4 regions of the Janibacter cremeus genome follow, and region 2 is predicted to be linked to each of the others. Evidence: riboswitches for the same ligand, from Rfam matches in the RefSeq annotation. Region 2 holds a riboswitch; each other region holds the start of a gene.

Region 1 (4,905 bases), 530 kb from region 2:
TCCACCACAGCTCGCGCTTGAACTTCATGTCGATCTTCTCGGCGGTGGCCAGCTTCTCCTCCGCGAAGAGACCGGCCTCGATCCGCTTGGCGAGCTCGACCTCCTGCTCGGCGTTGAGGAGGGCGACCTTGCCGATCTGCTTCAGGTAGTCCTTGACCGGGTCGGCGGTGGCGCCGGCGGTGACGACCTGCTGCGCAGGGGCATCACCCTCGTCATCGTTGCTGATGACGAAGCCGCCCTTCTCGTCGGCCTCCTGCTCCTTCTTGGACTTCTCCTTCGGGTCCTCACCCAGGACCTCGTCCTCGCCCTCCTCGGGCTCCTCGGCCGTGGTGGTCGTCGGGTTGGCGGCGGCGCTCTTGGCGGCGGCCTTCTTGGCGGCGGCCTGCTTGGCGGGCGCGACCTTCTTCGCCGGCGCGGCAGCGGCGGCCGCGCTCGTCTTGGTGGCGGCCGTCTTCTTCGCCGTCGTCTTCTTCGCGGCGGTCTTCTTCGTCGCGGCCTTCTTGGTCGACTCCGCCTTCTTCGGCGCGGTCTTCTTCTCCGCGGCCTTCGCGGCCTCCGGGGCCTCCGGCGTCTCCGCCGCCGCAGCGGTGGACTTCGCGGCGGACTTCTTGGCCGTGGACTTCGTGCTCGCGGCAGCCTTCTTCGCCGGCGTGGCCTTCTTCTCCGACGTCTCCGACGTCGAGGCAGCCGCGGCCTTCTTCGCGGGGGCCTTCTTGGCCGTCTTCTTCGCGGCTATGGACTTTGGCACCTGAACCTCAATTCCCTGGTCGTCGAGCGCACGCAAGACGGCCTTTCCCCGGCTGGGGCTGATCTTGGCTTCGCTGAATGCAACCTGCAGCTGGTCTGGCGTGACCAGCCCTGCGGTATGTCCTTGGCGCACCAGCTCCTGGAGCGCTGAGTGCGAGAACTCCTTGGGGAGGGAGCCCTGCGCCCCGTCGAACCGTGGGGACACAGCAGTCACCAACAACCTTTCGTCACGGTGGATTCCGCCGGGGCATCGTGGAGGTGGCGTGTCCCCGGTGTCCCGACTCGCCCGCACGCTGCGCGATGGGCTGTGTCCCCATTATAAATCCTTGCCGTCCGGCACAGGTACCCGAGGGTGGCCCGAGGTGCACGAAACCGGGGCGCGTCCCCTGCAGAGGGAGCGCCCCGGTGTCGCTGGTGTGCGGTCCTCAGCGGGCGTCCGCCTTGACCGCGAGCACGTCGCAGGGTGCGTCGAGCAGGACTCGCTGCGCGTTGGACCCGAGGATCAGCTTGCCGACCGGGGTGCGGCGACGCAGCCCGATGACGATCAGCGAGGCATCGGTCTCCTCCGCGACGGCGATGAGGTCCTCGGCCGGCTCCTTGCCGCGCACGAGCCCGCGGACATCGCCCTTGACGCCGGCATCCTCGAGACGGGCTGCCACCCGGCGCAGGTCGCTGTCGTTCTTGCGGGCGGCGTCACCGCTGAGGCTGGCACCGCCACGATCGGAGTGGATGACGGTCAGCTGCTCGTCGCGCAGCTTGCACTCCTCGAAGGCCCGCTCCAGCGCGGCCTCGCCTTCCTTGGTCGACACGTACCCCACGACGATCATCTGTGCTCCTCAAGACGACTTGCTGATGGAAGACCTAGGTCGAACGCTACACCGCGACCGCGTGACGTGTCTCACGAATGCGTTGGCGTGGCGACGATTTCGCAGGGCACGCCTCAGCGGGGTGGCGGCACGACGACGGAGCGCAGCAGGTCGGCGACCTGGTCGCCCTCCGTGAGGAATCCGTCGTGGCCGACGAGGGAGCTGATCGTCACCAGCTCGGCCCCCGGCTTGGCCTCGGCGAGCTCCTCGGACAGCCGCGGCGGGTAGAGCCGGTCGGAGTCGACCGGTACCACGACGAGACGACCGGCGAAGGGGGCGAGTGCCTCGCGCAGGCCACCCCGCCCACGAGCGATGTCGTGGGAGTTCATCGCCTCCGACAGCACCGCGTAGGAGTTGGCATCGAAGCGGGCGGCGAGCTTGCCGCCGTGGTGGTCGAGATAGCTCTCGACGGTGTACCGCGGTCGGCCGTTGGGCCCGACCGGCTCGTCCTGGACCTCGCGGTCGAAGCGCTGGTGCAGCTCGGGCTCGCTGCGGTAGGTGATGTGCGCGATGCGCCGGGCGATGCCCAGGCCGGCCTCGGGACCCTGCGGGTTGTCGTAGTAGTCGCCGCCGGCGAACCAGGGGTCGTTGCGGATGGCGAGGATCTGCGCCTGGCTCCACCCGATCTGCTCGGCCGTGGCGTAACCGCTCGTCGCGAGCGCCACCGCGGCGGCGACCCGGTCGGGGAAGCTCGCGACCCACTCGAGGGTGCGCATGCCGCCCATGGACCCACCGATGACGGACTGCCACGTGTGGATGCCCAGCTCGTCGGCCAGGCGCGCCTCGGCGGTGACCTGGTCACGGATCGTCACCCGGGGGAACCGGCTCCCCCACGGACGTCCGTCGGCGGAGCGGGCGCCGGGGCCCGTGCTGCCCTGGCAGCCGCCGAGGACGTTGATGGCGACGACGAAGTACTCGTCGCTGTCCAGGGGTGCGCCGGAGCCGATGAGGTCGGGCCACCAGCCCGCGGTGGGGTGGCCGGGACCGGCCGGGCCGACGACGTGGCTGTCCCCGGTGAGGGCGTGCTCGACGAGGATCGCGTTGTCACGGCGCTCGTTGAGCTCGCCCCACGTCTCGTACGCGAGGACCACGTCGGGCAGCCGGTCGCCGGACTCGAGATCGAGGTCACCGATGGTGACGAACTTCCGGCGGCCGGGGTGGTCTCCGTCGCGCCAGGAACCCGCAGTCGTGGGGGGCCTGGTGGTCACGCTCATGATGAGGTCTCCCGGGGCTCGCCTTGCCACACCCCTACGGTGCAGCCAGGTCATCACCCGGGGCACCCCGTCGCGAAGAGGGTTGCCGGCCAGCAAGCCGGGGCTTGACGCTGGCGCTCATGACCTGCCGACAACCATAGCCAGTGAAGCGACAAGGATCGAGCGGGGTCCGCACACCGGACCCTCCGGCGGGCCTCTCAGGCGGCCTCCCCCGACGCCCCCTCCCGGAGGGCACCGGCCCAGGGTCGCACCCCCGCGGAGAGCAACCGCAGCATCAGCTCGGCGAGCCGGTGGTCCGGCTCGATCTCCAGGGCCCGCTCCAGGCAGATGCCGGCGACCGTCCCGTCCCCCACCCACCAGGCCAGGTGGGCCACGAGGGTCAGGACGGGCGGCGTCGCCTCGGGTGGCAGCAACCGGCTCAGCTCGACCAGGCGCGAGCGCACGGCGAGCACCTCCTCGTGCCACCGCTCGGGAGAGACGTCGGCCGAGGCACGCGCCCGCTCCTCGTCGATCCCTGCCGCGACGTCCTCGACGGCGATGTCGACGTCGGGCACCCACGGGCACCACCGGGCGGCGAGCACCGCCGCAGCGGCCGGGGCGCCGCAGCTCTCGGCCATCGGCATGGCACCCGGGCAGAGGACGCCCAGGAGGGCGTCGCGCCAGACGACGTCCCGGAGCGAGGTCGCCACCCGGGCGAGCGCCTCGTCGCTGAAGACCGTGACGGCCATCGCCCGGGGTCGCGGGTCGAGGAGCTGTGCCCACCACGCGAGGACGTCCTCCCCACGGTCCAACCAGGAGGCAGGCGGGCCGGTCGGGCCACCACCGAAGGTGCGCGTGCTGCTGGGCGACCCGAGGGCTGCCAGGTGCAGGCCCACGGAGCGCGCGCGGTCCTCGTCCCGCCCCGGTAGCACTCCCTCAACGATGGCCGCACGGCTCGGCAGTGGCGCGACGCCGGCGTGCACGAAGGCCGCGACGGCGGGCACGTCCTCCGGCCGAGGCAGGGGCTGACCCTCCTCGGGGCAGCAGCTCTGGGCGCAGTCGGGTGAGTACCAGCGCCCGTCGCGCACCACGACGCGGTCGTGGACGCTGATCCCCTCGGCCGTCGCGGCCTCGAGCATCGCCTCGGACAAGGGGGCGGAGTCACCTGCACGGTCCTCGTGCGCGATGACCATCACCGCCGTCGCCGACTCGCGGGCGGCGATCGCCATCGCCTGCCCGGCGGCACCGCGGCAGTCCTCGGGGTCGCTGAGCAGGTCGTGGCGCTGGACGAGCCCGAGGCGTTTGCCGTGCAGGACGGTCACGACGACGGAGGGGCCGGGGTGGTAGCCGAGCTGGTACGGGAGCACCACGGCGAGCTCGGCGGGATTGCGGGGGCGAACTGTCGTTGTCATGCCCCGAATCTGCCGATGATCGTCGGTGCGGGGGGCGCCCCCTTCGCCGCCTGTGGGTAGTGCGTCGCACGCGGAAGAGCTTGTGGGTGGCGTCAGTCCGGGACGACGTGGGAGGGCACCGTCCGCCCCTCGGGCCGGTCCTGACCTCGCGCCCGCTGCCCGGCCCACGCGGTCGCGCCGCGCTCCCAGGCGATGAAGTCCTCCGTCTCACGCATGAGCGCGGTGGCGACCCACCCGATGACGAGGAGGTCGTCGACGAGCCCGAGCGCGAGGAGGAATCCCTCCGGGACGAGGTCGACCGGGGAGACGACGTACCCGACCCCCGCGAGCAGCATCATCAGCCGCGTCGACGTCAGGCCCGTGTACCGCCCGGAGCGCACGGCCCGGACCATGCGTGGGACGGCGCGCACGCGGGCCCACAGGCCCGGCGCACCGGGGGCGGTCGAGGCCTCGTGCATCGCGTGGGCGAGTCGGGCGGCTCGGTACGTGCTGGGGCCGATGGGCATCGGTCACCTCCGGGTGGTGGACACCACGCAGGCTACTCCTCAGGCGGTGGGACCCTCGATGCCCGGAGCGGCCTCCGCGGCGAACTCCGCGCGCACGTGGTCGGCCAGCTGATTGAGCAACCACACGTCCAGCCCCGCGCCGACGGCGCCACCGACGACCGGGACCGCCCTGCCGAAGCGG
Region 2 (4,905 bases):
CGGGCCGCGGCGCGGTTGCGTCGCTGGGAACGGTGCTCTGCGGCATCGATGGTCAGCACCGTGCCGACGAGGCGACCGGACAGGCGTGCCAGGGCGCGGTCGCTTTGGCGAGCGGTCAACGCGCTCGTCGTGCCCACGTCCAGGGAGAGCTGGACCCGGGAGTCGGTCGTGTTGACGCCCTGGCCGCCGGGGCCCCCGGCACGGCTGAACTGCTCGGACAGCTCGGCGCCGGGGACCACCACGCCGTCGGGGATCCCCGGCCCGGGAGGGACGCGGAGCTCGCTCATCCCGCCAATGATGTCACTCCCGGACCAGCACGACCTCGAGAGGCGGCGGCGCGTGCAGTGTCTGGGCGATGACGCAGTACTGCTCGGTGAGGTCGAGCAGCTTCGCGGTCGTCGCCTCGTCGGCGTCCGTGTCGAGCGCGAACTCGAGGCGCACGCCGGTGAGGCCGACCGGTGCCTCCCTGTCGACGCCGAGGGTGCCGCGCCCGTCCCAGGTGCCGATTGCCCGGATCGTGCCCGAGCGCAGGGTCACGCGCATCGCGGTGGCCACGGAGCGCAGGGTCACCCCCGCGCAGGCGGCGAGTGCCTCGAGCAGGATGTCCGCGGAGCAGGCCTCGCTGCCGTCACCACCGGCCACCGGGTGCAACCCCGCACGGGAACGCCCACCGGCTCCGTCGATGACGGCCGCGATGCCGTCGTCGGCGAGGTGCACGGAGGCCGAGCTGGTCACGAGTGCCTGCTCCGGCTCGTCCCGGTAGAGCTGCTTCAGCGGCTTCTGCAGGGCCCTCAGCTCCTCCGCCGTGGGCAGCGCCCTCGCGTCGCTCATCGGGACGCTCCGACGAGCTCATCGGTGGAGCGCAGCTCCTCGGTCAGGTCCGTCTCGAGCTCGCGCACGATCGGGATGACCTGTCTGCCGAACCTCTCGACGTCCTCCCGGACGTGGAGGAACCCCGTGAGGACGAGGTCGATGCCGACCTTCTTGTACTCGATGATCCGCTCGGCAACCTGCTCGGGAGTGCCGATGAGGCCGGTGCGGAACCCGTCGTTGTACTGGACGAGGTCCTTGAACTCGCTGTCGGCCCACATGCCCTTCTTGTCGGCCGTGGCACTGCCCGCCTGCTTCACGGCCTCGCCGAAGTCGTTGACCTTGTCGACGTCGGCCCTGGCGATGATCTCGTCCACGACGGCCACGGCCTCTGCCTCGGTGTCACGGACGACTGCGAACCCGTTGAGCCCGAAGCGGACCCGTCGCCCGTGCTTGGCGGCCTGCTCGCGCACGGCCGCGACCTGCTCGGCTGCGCCCTCGATCGTCTGGCCGTTCATGAGGTACCAGTCGGACAGCCGGCCGGCCATGGCCTGGGCCGAGGTGGAGTTGCCGCCCTGGAAGATCTCGGGATCGGTCTGCGGCTGTGGCCGGAAGGTGACGTCCCGCGTGCGGTAGAAGTCACCGCGGTAGGTGAAGCCCTCCTGGTCCCACAGCCCCCGCAGGACCTCGATGAACTCCTCCGCGCGGCGATAACGCTCCTCGTGGTCGAGCCAGTCGAGACCGAGCTCGGTGTACTCCTTCTTGAACCAGCCGGAGACGACGTTGAGCGCCAGTCGGTTCCCGCTCGTGGTCTGCGCCGTGGCGGCGAGCTTGGCGAGGATGTGCGCCGGCCACTGACCGGGGTGCACGGCGGCGATGACCTTCAGCCGCTCCGTCGCGGCGAGGAGGTCGAGTGAGAAGGACACCGACTCGTGCTGGGCATCGGCGCCGTAGGACGCGAGGTAGCGCACCTGGGTCAGGGCGTAGTCGAAGCCGACCTGCTCGGCGGTACGGGCGACGTCGCGGTTGTACTCGGGGGAGTGGTCGGTGCGCTGCTCGATGTCGGAGACGACGAGGCCGCCGGAGACGTTGGGCACCCAGTAGGCGAAGTTCAGGGGGTCGGGGAAGGCCACGGTCAGGCTCCGTTCGGGGTCGTGGTGAGGGCGGTCAGGGGGTGGTAGCCACCGGCGTGGTGCACGAGTGGCGGGCGTCCGGTGATGTCGGCGGTGTCGACTCGCGCGACGGCGATGAAGCTGTCGCCCACGTCGACGAGGTCGACGATCTCGGTGACGAGGCGCGCTGCGCCTCCGTGGATGAGTGGGAGACCTCCCTCGTCCACGGACCAGGTGCCGTCCTCGACGAAGCGGCGGTCCCGGTGGCCGGCGAACCTGCTTGCGACGGAATGCTGCTCGTCCGACAAGAGGTGGAGCGCAGCCCTGCGGGACCGGCTGATGGTCGCCAGGGAGCTCGACGTCTTGGAGATGTTGAAGCTGACGAGCGGTGGGTCGACCGAGACCGAGACGATCGAGATGGCGGTGAAGCCGACGTGTCCGGCGCTCGAGCTGCCGGTGACGACCCAGGTGCTCGCGGCGGCGCCACGGAAGACATCACGCAGGTCGAGTGGTTCGAGGACGTCGACGAGGGGAGTGCTCATGGTTCCTCCTCAGGAGGTGTGGGTGAGTGCAGGCGTGATCGCGCGTGGCCGGGCCACGTCATGACGAAGGGGGCTCCTCGCCCCGGGCGAGAAGGCTCGGGGGGAGCGGCGGCGGCCGTCGTCAGATGGCGCGACAGGCGCTGACGCCCCGACGCATGAGGTCGACGATGCGGCGGCTGAAGAACTCCTGCTCGAGGGCAGGGCGCAGTGGAGTGGTCACAGCGGACACGGAGTGGTGCATCGATCCTCCATCGATCCTGGCGTGAGCACCTGCCCCGGAGGGTGGTTGCTGCGGCGTCGTCGAGCCAGATCTCTCGGCCGCTCTGGATGGGTGCTCCCAGTAGAAGCCCCCAACCGCTCGCCGGTCAATTCGTGTCTCGCCAGTTGGGCCGGGCGTCCACAGCCGTACAGCTCATCGCGCCGGCATCCACAGCTTGTCGAACTGCTTCCCGCACGCGTTGCGGGACAACGATTCTGGAGATTGACGAGCAACCGAGAGCGGGGGAGTGGCATGGCCCGAGGCACGACGATCCACGACGTCGACGAGATCAACCACATCGAGCTGACCGGACGGATCAGCGGTGCGCCCACCACGCGGGAGCTGCCGAGCGGTGACGAGCTGGTGACGCTCCGGCTCGTCGTCACCAGGGACGCCGGCGGTCCGGTCGACACCATCGATTGCGCCTGCTGGACGGCGGTCGCACGACGGGCTGCGGCGCGCTTCGTCGACGGTGACCGAGCGCGGGTCGAGGGGGCCCTGCGTCGACGGTTCTTCCGCACCCCCGGTGGTCCGGCCAGCCGGTACGAGGTCGAGGTGCGCCGGCTCGTGCGCGACCGACGCTGAGGTCAGGTCAGCGGGCCGCGAGGATCCAGGAGGTCATCTGGTTGTACGGGGTCGGGATGCCGTGCTGCTGACCGAGCGCGACCACCCGGTCGGCGAAGAGGGCGACCTCGGTGCGACGACCGGCCACCACGTCCTGGAGCATCGACGTCTGCCCGTCACCGGGGAGTCCCCTCAGGACGCTGTCCCAGCGGGCCAGGTCGGCGTCACCGAGGCCCACTCCCTCCGCCCCGGATACCGCGATGACCTCGTGGGCCAGGGCGAGCATGAGGGAGCGGGCCGGACCCTCGTCGATGAATGCCGCGTACGGCCTGCGCAGGACCGCCGAGGCCTGGTTGATGGCGGTGTTGACCATGAACTTCCACCACATCTCGTGGCGCATGTCCGCGGGGGTCTGCCACTCGAGACCAGCAGCGTCGAGGGCGGCACCCACCGCGTGCACCCGCTCGGTGGCGGCCAGCCCGGGTGTCGTCCCGATCACGAGGTGGCCGGGGGAGAGGTAGGTGACTTCGGATCCCTCGCGTCCGGCCGCCATACCGAGGGCGATGCACAGCAGGACCCCGTCGCTGCCGAACCGCTCGGCGATCGTCATCTCGCTGTCGAGCCCGTTGAGCACGGAGACGAAGGTGGTCCCGGGTCCGACGAAGGGGGCGACGTCGTCGAGCGCGGCGGCCAGGTCGTGGTGCTTCACAGCGACGACGACGAGGTCGGCACGGAAGTCGTCCACCCCCGGCTCGACGATCCGTGCCCGCAGTGGTTCACCGTTGACGTCGATCGGGTCGCGACGCAGCCTGGCGGCCCGGTCGCCGGATGCGACGAGTGCGGTCTCCATGCCCCCTTCGACGAAGTGCGCGGCGTACATGGCTCCCATGGCGCCCGCGCCCACGACGGCCACGGTCCTGATCTGCGTCTCGGTCACACCGACAAGGTAGGACACCCCGACGGGCCCGGTGGCGGACCGTTCCGCTCAGGGCGACGCACGCAACCGCTCCAGCAGGGCCACTGCGTCGTGCGGGGCGTGGCCCTTGGCGTCGTTGTCGAAGTAGACGTGGACGTCGGCTCCCTCGGCCGCCCACGTGCGGCACCGGTCCGCCCACGTATCGAGGGCCTCGGAGGAGTAGCCGCTGGTGTACAGCTCCGTGTCGCCGTGCAGGCGCACGTAGTGGAAGTCGGCGGTCGAGTCGCCCATCCGTGGCCATCGACCGGCGCTGTCCGCGACGACCATGCAGATGCCATGGCGACGCATCAGCTCCCGGGCCTCGGGGGAGTCGAAGCTCGGGTGCCTCGGCTCGAGTGCGTGGCGGACCGGTTGGTCGATGGGGACGTGCGGGGCGGGCCGGCCGAGCACCCGATCCTCCCGCAGCTTGCCGTCGTGGCGCGCCGCGAGGTCGACCGTCTGCCCGATGGTGCGCGGGAGGAGGTCGAAGAAGGTGGTCAGCAGCGCCTCGTCGTAGGCGAGCCGCTCGGGCAGCTGCCACAGGATCGGGCCGAGCTTCTCGCCCAGCCCGAGCACCCCGGAGGCGAAGAAGTTGGCCAGCGGCGACTCGACATCCCGCAACCGCTTCATGTGCGTGATGAAGCGGCCTCCCTTGACCGCGAA
Region 3 (4,905 bases), 410 kb from region 2:
GTCCACCACCGCCTCATCCCCGTGGTCAACGCGCTCATGGGCACCTCGCAGGGCGCCATCATGGCCAAGGCCGCCCTCGTCGAGCTCGGGGTCATCGACAACGCAACTGTCCGCCTGCCCTACGTGGAGGGCCCCGAGGAGCACCTCGGGATCCTGCGCGCCGGGCTCGACGCATCCGGAATCGGAGCCACTGCATGAGTCACCCCCACCCCGACCTCCCGCTGCCGGCGTCGCTGGCGAAGGGCGCACTGCGCGTCACCGCCCTCGGCGGCCTCGGTGAGGTCGGTCGCAACATGACCGTCATCGAGCACGACGGGCAGCTGCTGGTCGTCGACTGCGGTGTCCTCTTCCCCGAGGACCACCAGCCCGGCGTCGACCTGATCCTGCCGGACTTCGAAGCGATCGCCGACCGTCTCGACGACATCCAGGCCATCGTCCTCACGCACGGTCACGAGGACCACATCGGCGCCGTCCCGTACCTGCTCAAGCTCAAGCCGGACATCCCGCTCGTCGGCTCCACGCTCACCCTCGCGCTCATCGAGGCGAAGCTGAAGGAGCACCGGATCAAGCCGTACACGCTCGGGGTCAGGGAGGGCAACCGCGAGAAGCTCGGCGTCTTCGACTGCGAGTTCATCGCCGTCAACCACTCCATCCCCGACGCGCTGGCCGTCTTCGTGCGCACCCCCGGCGGCACCCTGCTGCACACGGGTGACTTCAAGATGGACCAGCTGCCGCTCGACCGGCGCCTGACCGACCTGCGCGCCTTCGCCCGGGCGGGGGAGGAGGGGGTCGACCTCTTCCTCACCGACTCCACCAATGCCGAGGTCCCGGGCTTCACCACGCCCGAGCGTGACATCGCCGGGTCGATCGACGACGTCTTCCGCAAGGCGCGGCGACGCGTCATCGTCGCGTGCTTCTCCAGCCACGTGCACCGCGTCCAGCAGGTGCTCGACGCGGCCGAGCGCTCCGGGCGCAAGGTGGCGATGGTCGGTCGCTCGATGGTGCGCAACATGGGCATCGCGGCCGACCTGGGTTACCTCCACGTGCCCGACAACGTGCTCGTCGACGTCAAGAAGCTCGACCAGCTGCCCGACGACGAGGTCGTCCTCGTGTGCACCGGCAGCCAGGGCGAGCCGATGGCGGCCCTGTCGCGCATGGCCAACCGGGACCACCGCATCGACGTGGGCGACGGCGACACCGTCCTGCTCGCCTCGAGCCTGATCCCCGGCAACGAGAACGCCGTCTACCGGATCATCAACGGCCTGATGCGCCTGGGCGCCGACGTCGTGCACAAGGGCAATGCCAAGGTGCACGTCTCCGGGCACGCCAGCGCCGGTGAGCTGCTCTACTGCTACAACATCGTCAAGCCGCGCAACGTGATGCCGGTCCACGGCGAGTGGCGCCACCTCGTGGCCAACGCCGAGCTGGCCATCGCCACGGGGGTGGACGCGGACCACGTCGTCCTGGCCGAGGACGGGGTCGTCGTCGACCTCGTCGACGGCCGGGCGCGCATCGTCGGGGCGGTGCCCTGCGGCTACATCTACGTCGACGGCTCGAGCGTCGGTGCCGCGACGGAGGAGCTGCTCAAGGACCGCCGCATCCTGCGCGACGAGGGCTTCATCTCGGTCATGGTCGTCGTCGACGCCTCGACCGGCAAGGTCGTCGCGGGCCCGGAGATCACCGCCCGTGGCTTCGCCGAGGACGAGGAGATCTTCACCCAGGTGCGGCCGAAGATCATCGCCGCCCTCGACGAGGCCACCCGCAAGGGCACGACCGACCCGCACCAGCTGCAGCAGGTCGTCCGTCGCGCGGTCGGCGGCTGGGTCGGCGGCAAGATCCGTCGCCGCCCGATGATCATCCCGGTGGTCGTCGAGGCCTGAGCGGGGTCGACCCCCACCGTCGGATCAGAGCGAGCGAAGGGCGGCGAGCAGCCGGTCCACGTGCTCGCTGGTCGTCCCGAGCCCGGCACTGATCCGCACGGCCGTGGATTGCGGCCGGTCGGCGAGCAGGTGGTCGACGAGCGGGTGCGCGCAGAACCTCCCGTCGCGCACGCCGATCCCGTGCTCGTCGCCCAGGACGCGGGCGACCTCGCTGCTGTCGTGCCCGTCGACCGTGATCGTCGCGACGGGCGCGCCGGTGCGACTGCCGAAGAGGGTGTGCACGTGCACGCCGTCGATGGTGGCGAGGCCGCTGAGCAGCCGGGTGCGCAGGGCGTGCTCGTGGGCGATGATCGCCTCCTCGTGCTCGCCGATGACCTCGCAGGCGGTGGCGAGCGCGACCGCACCGAGGACGTTGGGGCTGCCTGCCTCGTGCCGGGCCGGACCGGTGGTCCACTCGACGGCCCCGTCACCGACGCGGGTGGTGGCCCCGCCCCCGGCGAGGTAGGGGTCGGCGGCGTCGAGCCAGTCCCGACGGCCCACGAGTGCTCCGGCGCCGAAGGGCGCGTAGACCTTGTGTCCGGAGAAGGCGACCCAGTCGATGCCCAGGGCCGCGATGTCGACCCGGCGGTGCGGGACGACCTGGGCGGCGTCGAGCGCGAAGCGGGCCCCGTGCGCGTGCGCCAGGTCGGCGAGCCGCTCGATCGGCCAGTGCTCGCCCGTGACGTTGGAGGCGCCGGTCGCGACGACGAGCCGGTGCTCGCCCGGGTGGGTGCGCAGCGCCTCGTCGAGCAGCGTGACGGCTTCGGCGTGGCTGTGCGGGATGGGCAGGCGCACCGCGTCGGCCCAGGGCAGCAGCGCGGCGTGGTGCTCGGAGGCGAAGACGAAGACCGTCGTGCCCGCCGGCAGTGCCCGGGCGAGGAGGTTGAAGGAGTCGGTCGTGTTGCGGGTGAAGACGACCTGGTCGTCCTCGCGTGCCCCGACGAAGGCGGCGACCGCCTCTCGGGCCGCCTCGTAGCGGGAGCTGGTCACCCGGGAGGCGAAGCCCGCGCCGCGGTGGACGGAGGAGTAGGTGACGGAGGCGGCCGTGACCGCCTCCGTGACGGCGACGAGGGCGGGGGTGGTCGCACCGTGGTCGAGGTGGGCGTACTCGACGGTGGTGCCGTCGCAGTCGCGGTAGGTCAGTCCGGCCGACACGAGCGAGGGCAGGGCCGTGGTGGTGGGACGCAGGTCAGAGACGGTCATGGAAGGACTCCATCGGGTCATGGACCCAGGCGTCGACCGTGAGTCCGCGCTTGCCGGGCGACACCGCGCCGCCGGCCAGGTCGTCACCCGGAGCACCCCACCGCGGAAGGAGGGTTGCCGACCAGCTAGCCGGGGCTTGTCGCTGGTACTCGTGACCTTGGGTCGAGACGGTAGCGGACGCACTCCCCGGCGTGTGCGGTCGGGTGCCACCCGTCTCGGATCGTGGGACGTCAGCCGAGGAGGAGGAGGGCGAGCAGCGTGCCGGCCACGAGGTACGGGCCGAAGGCCAGGTGAGTGCCCCGTCCTGCCCTGCGGGCGAGCAACAGCCCCAGCGCGACCACCCCACCGAGGACGAAGCCGAGCCACAGCCCGAGGAGGACGTGACCCCAGGAGAGCCAGCCGAGGGCTGCTGCGAGCGAGACGACGAGCTTGGCGTCGCCCATCCCGATCGAGCGTCCGTGGAGCACGAGGGCCAGCAGCAGGAAGCCACCACCGACGACGAGTGCCGCCAGACCCGCCCGGCGAAGGGAGGTCCAGTCGCCGGTCGCGGCGCTCGCCACGGCGAGCAGGGCGAGCTCGACCGGCACCAACGGCAGCGTGATCGCATTGGGCAGGCGGTGCACGTCCGCGTCGATCGCAGCGAGGGCGAGCCCGGCGGGCACGAGGACGAGGTAGGGCAGGAGGACCGGCCACGGGTGGTCGGCGAGAGCCCCCGCCACGAGCACCCCGGCGAAGGGGGCGACCGGCGCCACCCACAGATGGCGGGGAAGGGGGCCGGTCTCGTCGGGACGGCGGTAGCGCCCGGTGCGCAGTCGGAGCAGGGCGCCGATCCCGAGTGCGCCCGTCACGACGGCGACGAGCACCAGGCGGGAGTCCACCGGGGGAGGCTACCGCCCTGGTGCGCGTGTGACGCGTGTGCCGGACGTGTCTTTCCCCTACCCTGCGATCATGGCCACTCGCCCGTCGACCACCGCTCGCAAGAGCGCCGCCTCGCGACCCCGCGGAAGCACGCGGCCCTCGGGGCGGAAGCCGGCCGCCAAGGGCAAGACCCCGGCGGCGCGGAAGAAGGGCGCCTCCGGGGGTGGGCTCCCGCTGCCGCTCGCCGCCGTCCAGCGCACCTGGATGGGCGTCGCGAGCGCCACCGGATCGAGCGTGCGCCGGATGGGCCACGGGGCCAGCCAGATCGAGCCGGAGCACCGTCGTGACGGGCTCGGCTTCCTCTTCCTCGCGCTCGCCCTCGTCGTCGCCGTCCGCGAGTGGTGGGGCCTGACCGGCGGCTTCGGCGACATCGTGCACGCGGTCGCCGCGGGCACCTTCGGCCGGGTCGCCTACGCGTTGCCCATCGTCCTGCTGGTCCTCGGCGTGCGCCTGCTGCGCACCCCGAGCAACGAGGCGGCGGATGCCCGCCTCGGCTTCGGCACCGTCATGGCCCTCTTCGCCGCCTCCGGACTGACCCACATCGCCAAGGACATCCCGCAGCCCCCGGAGGGCGCGGACCCCATGCGCGACGCGGGCGGCATCGTCGGTTTTCTCGCCTCCGACCCGCTCGTGACGGCGGTGACCGAGTGGCCCGCGATCATCCTGCTGGCCCTGCTCGGCCTGTTCAGCCTCCTGCTGCTCACGGGGACCCCGCTGCACGAGGTCCCGCAGCGGCTGGCCTACATCCGTGCCGCCTTCACCGGGGAGGTGCCGGCGCACGTGGGCGATCAGCGGGCCGCGACCGACGCGCCCGGGACCGCGGTCAACCGGGCGCGCCGCCGCCGTCGCTCGGCGGAGGACGACG
Region 4 (4,905 bases), 1.4 Mb from region 2:
CCGAGGCCGCTCGCGTGTCCACGGTGACGACGTCGTCGGGCTGGCCACCCCCCTTCGGGTGGACGATGCCGTCGCGCACCGCGATGCCGGGTGCGGGCTCCTCGCGCACCCCGACGACCTCGGTGTCGACCTCGAAGAGGTAGGTGTCCTCCCAGTACCTGCGGTGCTGCTCCATGACGTCATTGAAGCAGGGGGCCCACGGCCCCACCCGATCGCGTGCGCGCACACCCGCGCGACATCCAGACGTGGTATTGGTCAACCATGCAGCAGAATCTCCGGGAGTACATCGACCGGCTCACGGCCGAGGGGTACACGGTCCGCGACGACCAGGGCGACGACCCGCAGCTCATCGCCCCGGACGGCAAGGCGGTGGAGACGTGGCGGGAGAACTACCCCTACGACGAGCTGATGACGCGCAACGACTACGACGTCGAGAAGTACCTGCTGCAGATCGAGCTGCTGAAGTTCCAGTACTGGACGCAGGACACCGGACGCCGGTTCGTCCTCCTCTTCGAGGGACGCGACGCGGCCGGCAAGGGCGGGACGATCAAGCGCTTCACCGAGCACCTCAACCCCCGAGGGGCCCGGGTCGTGGCGCTGACCAGGCCGAGCGAGCGCGAGGAGGGGCAGTGGTACTTCCAGCGCTACATCCGGCACCTGCCCACGCGCGGTGAGATCGTCCTCTTCGACCGCTCCTGGTACAACCGTGCCGGCGTGGAGCGGGTCATGGGCTTCTGCACCGACGAGCAGTACGAGGAGTTCATGGACCAGGCGCCCAAGGTCGAGCGGATGCTCGCCGAGGCCGGCGTGCACGTGACCAAGCTGTGGTTCTCGGTGACCCAGCAGGAGCAGCGCACCCGCTTCGCCATCCGGCAGATCGACCCGGTCCGCCGGTGGAAGCTCTCACCGATGGACCTGGAGAGCCTCGACAAGTGGGAGGCCTACACCGAGGCGAAGGAGGCGATGTTCGAGCGGACCGACACCAAGCACGCCCCGTGGATCGTCATCAGGTCCAACGACAAGAAGCGTGGCCGGATCAACGCGATGCGCTACTTCCTCAACCAGTTCGACTACGCGGACAAGGACCCGTCGGTCGTCTTCGCACCGGACAAGAAGGTCGTCGCCCGCGGCAAGAGGGTCGTCGGCGACTGACGATGGTCCCTGCGCTCCGGTTGGGCCCCGGCCAGCGGGGTAATCTCATGAGCAGCCGCCGTCGGGAGCGGCCTCATGAAGGGGAGACGCCATGGAGGGCGGGAGCCACGTCGCGGACTCCTCCTCACGCTCGTGGGTGCTCCGGTCGGTCCGGGGTGCGGCGCTCCTGCTGTGCTTCGGGGTCCTCGGCCTCCTCTGGCTACTGCCCCCCGTGCGCCGTCGCCGCCGCAGGCGCGCGGCGGCATGCACGGCCTGCCGCCGTCGCCAGCGGGTCGGCACCGTCGTCGTCGCGGGCTTCGGGGCGCTGCTGCTCGTCGGCGCGGCGGCCCGCACGCAGCTGGCGGTCCAGGACGAGTGCAGTGCCCGGTTCGCCAGCGGAGCCGAGGAGGTGGTGGCCGAGACGCCGACCCCGGACTCGGTGCCGGGACTGTGGGGACGCACACGCGCCGTGATCAACGCACCGGTCAGCGGAGTCATGCTCCTGGGCACGCGGGCGGCGGGGATGGATCACTGCTCGGGGTCGGCGGTGCTCGTGGCCTTCCCCCCGGACCCGACCGCGCACGGCGGCGGAAGCGTCGTCGGGGACGTCTTCGTCAGCTGGATCGGCCAGCTGGACGTATCCGGCGTCCCGCTGCCCGGCCAGGAGTCCTACGTGCGGTTCGGGTCGGACACCAATGCCAGACCGGATCTGGTCGAGGCGATCGCGCGGCACGAGTCCCGGCACGTCGACCAGTGGGCCGTCGCCACGGTCGTCGGTGGCCCACTGGCGCTGCCGACCGCGTACTACGTCGACAGCCTGATCTTCCCCCTGTCGCGCAACCACTTCGAGCGCGCCGCCGGTCTCGGGGACGGCGGGTACGACCTCCCGCCCGACTTCGGCCCGAGCCCGCTGTGGCCGCCGCTGGTCCTCTCGCTCGCGCTGCTCGTGGTCCTCCTGCGCCGTCGCATCCGCTGGGCGAGCCGCGCGCTCGTGGGCGGCCCGGCCGGTGCCCGGGCCCACGAGGAGGACCGCTGCCCGGTCCACAGCCGGGGATGGTTCAGCAGCGCCCCGTCCCCCCTTCGCCCGGAGCCCGACGACGGGTCCTGAGCGCCCACCCCGGGTCGTGGGCGAGACTGGGGCCATGCCGCTCCCCGACCCACCGCCCCCGCAGGCGCCGCCGCGCGTGCGCAACCGCGAGCTCGCCGACATCGGCCCCCTCGCCCAGCTGCGTGCGGGCCGGCTCGGCATTCGGTTGCCGCTGCTGCTCGTCGGGCTCTTCTTCTACGGCGCGTCGATGGCGATGGTCATCCGCGGCACGCTCGGGCAGATCCCGTGGGACGTCCTGCACGTCGGCGTCGCCAAGCACGTCCCGCTGACCTTCGGGACGATCGTCATCGGTGTCTCGCTGCTCGTCCTCCTGGGGTGGATCCCGCTGCGCCAGAAGCCGGGCGTCGGCACGATCGGCAACGCCCTGCTCATCGGCCCGTCGGCGGACCTCGTCCTCTCCCTCCTGCAGGCGCCGGAGGCCCTCGGGTGGCGGATCGCGCTGCTGGTCGGCGGTGTCGTCCTCAACGGCATCGCGACGGGCATGTACATCGGGTCGCAGTTCGGTCCCGGCCCGCGTGACGGCCTGATGACCGGACTGGCGCGGGTGACCGGGCGCTCGATCCGACTGGTGCGCACCGGGCTCGAGGTCAGCGTGGTCGCCGTCGGGTGGCTCCTCGGCGGTGTCGTCGGTGTCGGCACCGTGCTCTACGCCGTGGCCATCGGACCGCTCGCGCAGCTCTTCCTGCCGCTCTTCACGGTCGACCTGACCCCCCGGCGTCCGGATGCCGGACCCCCCGACTCATAACTGGACATTATGGGTCGCAGTATGTGACGTTATGTCTTGGTCATGAGTCCCAGCGTGAAGCCCCGGCTTGCTGGGCGGCAACCCTCCACCCTCGGTGGGGTGCCCCGGGTGAGGACCTGGACGCGGTCGACCGGCCGTGTCAAGCGCGGGTTCACCTGAGCCCTGGACGAAAGAGTCATGCCATGAGCCAGACGATCGACGAGACCACCAACGACCCGAACCTGCTGACCACCTCGCTCACGGGCTCCCTCGTGCGCGGCACGGCCACGGAGGTCACCCTCTCGGCGCGTCAGCACACCTTCACCATCGACGAGCCGGCCGGCCTCGGTGGCACCGACCTCGGTGCCAACCCGGTCGAGCACCTGCTCGGCGCCCTCGCCTCCTGCACGGTCATCACCTACCAGGTGTGGGCGGAGAAGCTGGGCCTGCGCCTGGACGGCGTGGACGTCGCGCTCGCCGGCGACATCGACCTGCGGGGCTTCTTCGGCACCGCCGAGGGCGTGCGGCCGGGCTTCCGGGGCATCGACCTCGAGGTCACCCTCACCGGCCCGGAGAGCGACGCCGACTACCGCCGTCTCGAGGAGGCCGTGGCGACGCACTGCCCCGTCGCGGACAACCTCACCAACGGCGTCCCGGTGCGGACCACGCTCGAGCTGGCCGCCGGCTGATCACCACGGTCAGCCAGCGCCACTGCTGACTCCGACCGGCAGCGGAGTCAGCGCACGTCGTCCGGTCTGCAGCCCGCAGGGGGTGTTGCAGGCCGGGCGACGTGCTGTCCGGCCAGTGACTAGCGCACGACCTCGCGCAGACTCCCGTCGACCCGTCGGGTCCAGCCGCGAGCGTCGAGATGCTCCAGCAGCGGCACCGCGGTCCGTCGGGTCGTGCCGAGGGCCTGCCGCGCTGCGCTGAGGGTGAAGGGCTGCTCCAGCCCGGCGAGCACCCGCATGGCCCGAGCCGGTGCGTCGGGCAGCAGGACGACGTCGTCGGGCAGGCGCAGCAGCCGGCCGAGCCGGGCCGCGGCGGCGAGCTCGGTGGCACCGAGCCCGAGGTCGGCCAGCTCACCGCGCTCCGGAGCGACGAAGGGGGTCGCCCGCAGCCTCTCCTCGACGGCCGCGACGCCCGCCTCCGCGGCGCCGAGTCCCCCCGCCGCCGGGTCGTGGACGTTCCCGTCGGTGAGGGCCAGGCCGGCCGGACCGATGAGCGTCCGCACGGCCTCGTGACCGAGCGCGGTCGGCAGGTGCGCCGCCAGCCCGAGGTGGCGGGCCGCCTCGGCCACCGGCATCCCGGCGCTCAACGGCTCGCGTCGGTGGTGCTCCCGGACGGCCGTCACGAGGCGCGCCTGCCAGTCGGCCAGGGTGGCCCCGTCCACGAGCCAGTCGCCCATCCGGACGGCGCCGGAGGGGGCGGTCAGACCCAGCCGGCCCAGCACGTCCACCCGGTCGGCGCCCCGTGAGCGCAGCCGCACGGCCGCCGGGTCCCCGGTGGACAACGCCTCGGCGCGCCGGCTGGCCGCGCCCCGGCGAGCCAACGGGAGGGGGTCGACGTCGACGACCCGCACGGACCACAGCCGGCGGCTGCCCGGGTCCCGCAGGATCGCCCGGTCGGCCACCCGCCACGGCAGGACCACCCCCGAGGTCAACCGAGCGAACCCGGCACCGAGCGGACGCACGTGCACGCTGACGTCCGCGGACCCCACGTGCAGCGTCGCCACCTGCGGGGGTGAGCGGTCCGGTCCGCCGGGGGGACCCCCTTCGTCCTCGTCGACGGGAGCCAGGGCGACGTCGACGACGTCGGCCAGCTCGAAGGCATCCGGGGTGAGCAGGACGAGCGAGCGGCCCACGGTGTCCGCCTCCACCCCGCGGAGGTTGACCGCGGCCCGGGAGACCGGCCCGACCTGCTCGCGGGCGGCGTCCTGGCTGTG

What was found. Region 2 has a riboswitch for S-adenosylmethionine ahead of O9K63_RS04680 (flavin reductase family protein). Riboswitches for the same ligand answer to the same signal wherever they lie in the genome.
Region 1: linked by a shared signal. The riboswitch ahead of metX (homoserine O-acetyltransferase MetX) and the one ahead of O9K63_RS04680 (flavin reductase family protein) in region 2 are both predicted to bind S-adenosylmethionine.
Region 3: linked by a shared signal. The riboswitch ahead of O9K63_RS06615 (aminotransferase class V-fold PLP-dependent enzyme) and the one ahead of O9K63_RS04680 (flavin reductase family protein) in region 2 are both predicted to bind S-adenosylmethionine.
Region 4: linked by a shared signal. The riboswitch ahead of O9K63_RS11240 (OsmC family protein) and the one ahead of O9K63_RS04680 (flavin reductase family protein) in region 2 are both predicted to bind S-adenosylmethionine.

Annotation. Positions count from the first base shown of each region.
Region 1 covers NZ_CP115184.1:489,933-494,837, reverse strand. Annotated here, with positions in the region: gene O9K63_RS02230 (RNA polymerase sigma factor) at 1-952, opposite strand, end outside; gene O9K63_RS02225 (universal stress protein) at 1,173-1,574, opposite strand; gene metX (homoserine O-acetyltransferase MetX) at 1,688-2,827, opposite strand; SAM riboswitch class IV at 2,843-2,952, opposite strand; gene O9K63_RS02215 (DUF4192 domain-containing protein) at 3,025-4,218, opposite strand; gene O9K63_RS02210 (YkvA family protein) at 4,311-4,724, opposite strand; gene O9K63_RS02205 (EcsC family protein) at 4,764-4,905, opposite strand, start outside.
Region 2 covers NZ_CP115184.1:1,015,463-1,020,367, reverse strand. Annotated here, with positions in the region: gene arfB (alternative ribosome rescue aminoacyl-tRNA hydrolase ArfB) at 1-287, opposite strand, end outside; gene O9K63_RS04690 (OsmC family protein) at 301-831, opposite strand; gene sfnG (dimethylsulfone monooxygenase SfnG) at 828-1,943, opposite strand; gene O9K63_RS04680 (flavin reductase family protein) at 1,946-2,464, opposite strand; SAM riboswitch class I at 2,710-2,798, opposite strand; gene O9K63_RS04675 (single-stranded DNA-binding protein) at 2,976-3,308, shown strand; gene O9K63_RS04670 (ketopantoate reductase family protein) at 3,316-4,224, opposite strand; gene O9K63_RS04665 (DUF72 domain-containing protein) at 4,273-4,905, opposite strand, start outside.
Region 3 covers NZ_CP115184.1:1,426,984-1,431,888, reverse strand. Annotated here, with positions in the region: gene dapA (4-hydroxy-tetrahydrodipicolinate synthase) at 1-198, shown strand, start outside; gene O9K63_RS06620 (ribonuclease J) at 195-1,880, shown strand; gene O9K63_RS06615 (aminotransferase class V-fold PLP-dependent enzyme) at 1,905-3,122, opposite strand; SAM riboswitch class IV at 3,164-3,279, opposite strand; gene O9K63_RS06610 (prepilin peptidase) at 3,353-4,000, opposite strand; gene O9K63_RS06605 (DNA translocase FtsK) at 4,071-4,905, shown strand, end outside.
Region 4 covers NZ_CP115184.1:2,378,304-2,383,208, reverse strand. Annotated here, with positions in the region: gene O9K63_RS11260 (hypothetical protein) at 1-175, opposite strand, end outside; gene ppk2 (polyphosphate kinase 2) at 262-1,152, shown strand; gene O9K63_RS11250 (hypothetical protein) at 1,244-2,239, shown strand; gene O9K63_RS11245 (YczE/YyaS/YitT family protein) at 2,274-2,984, shown strand; SAM riboswitch class IV at 3,023-3,136, shown strand; gene O9K63_RS11240 (OsmC family protein) at 3,167-3,652, shown strand; gene selB (selenocysteine-specific translation elongation factor) at 3,772-4,905, opposite strand, start outside.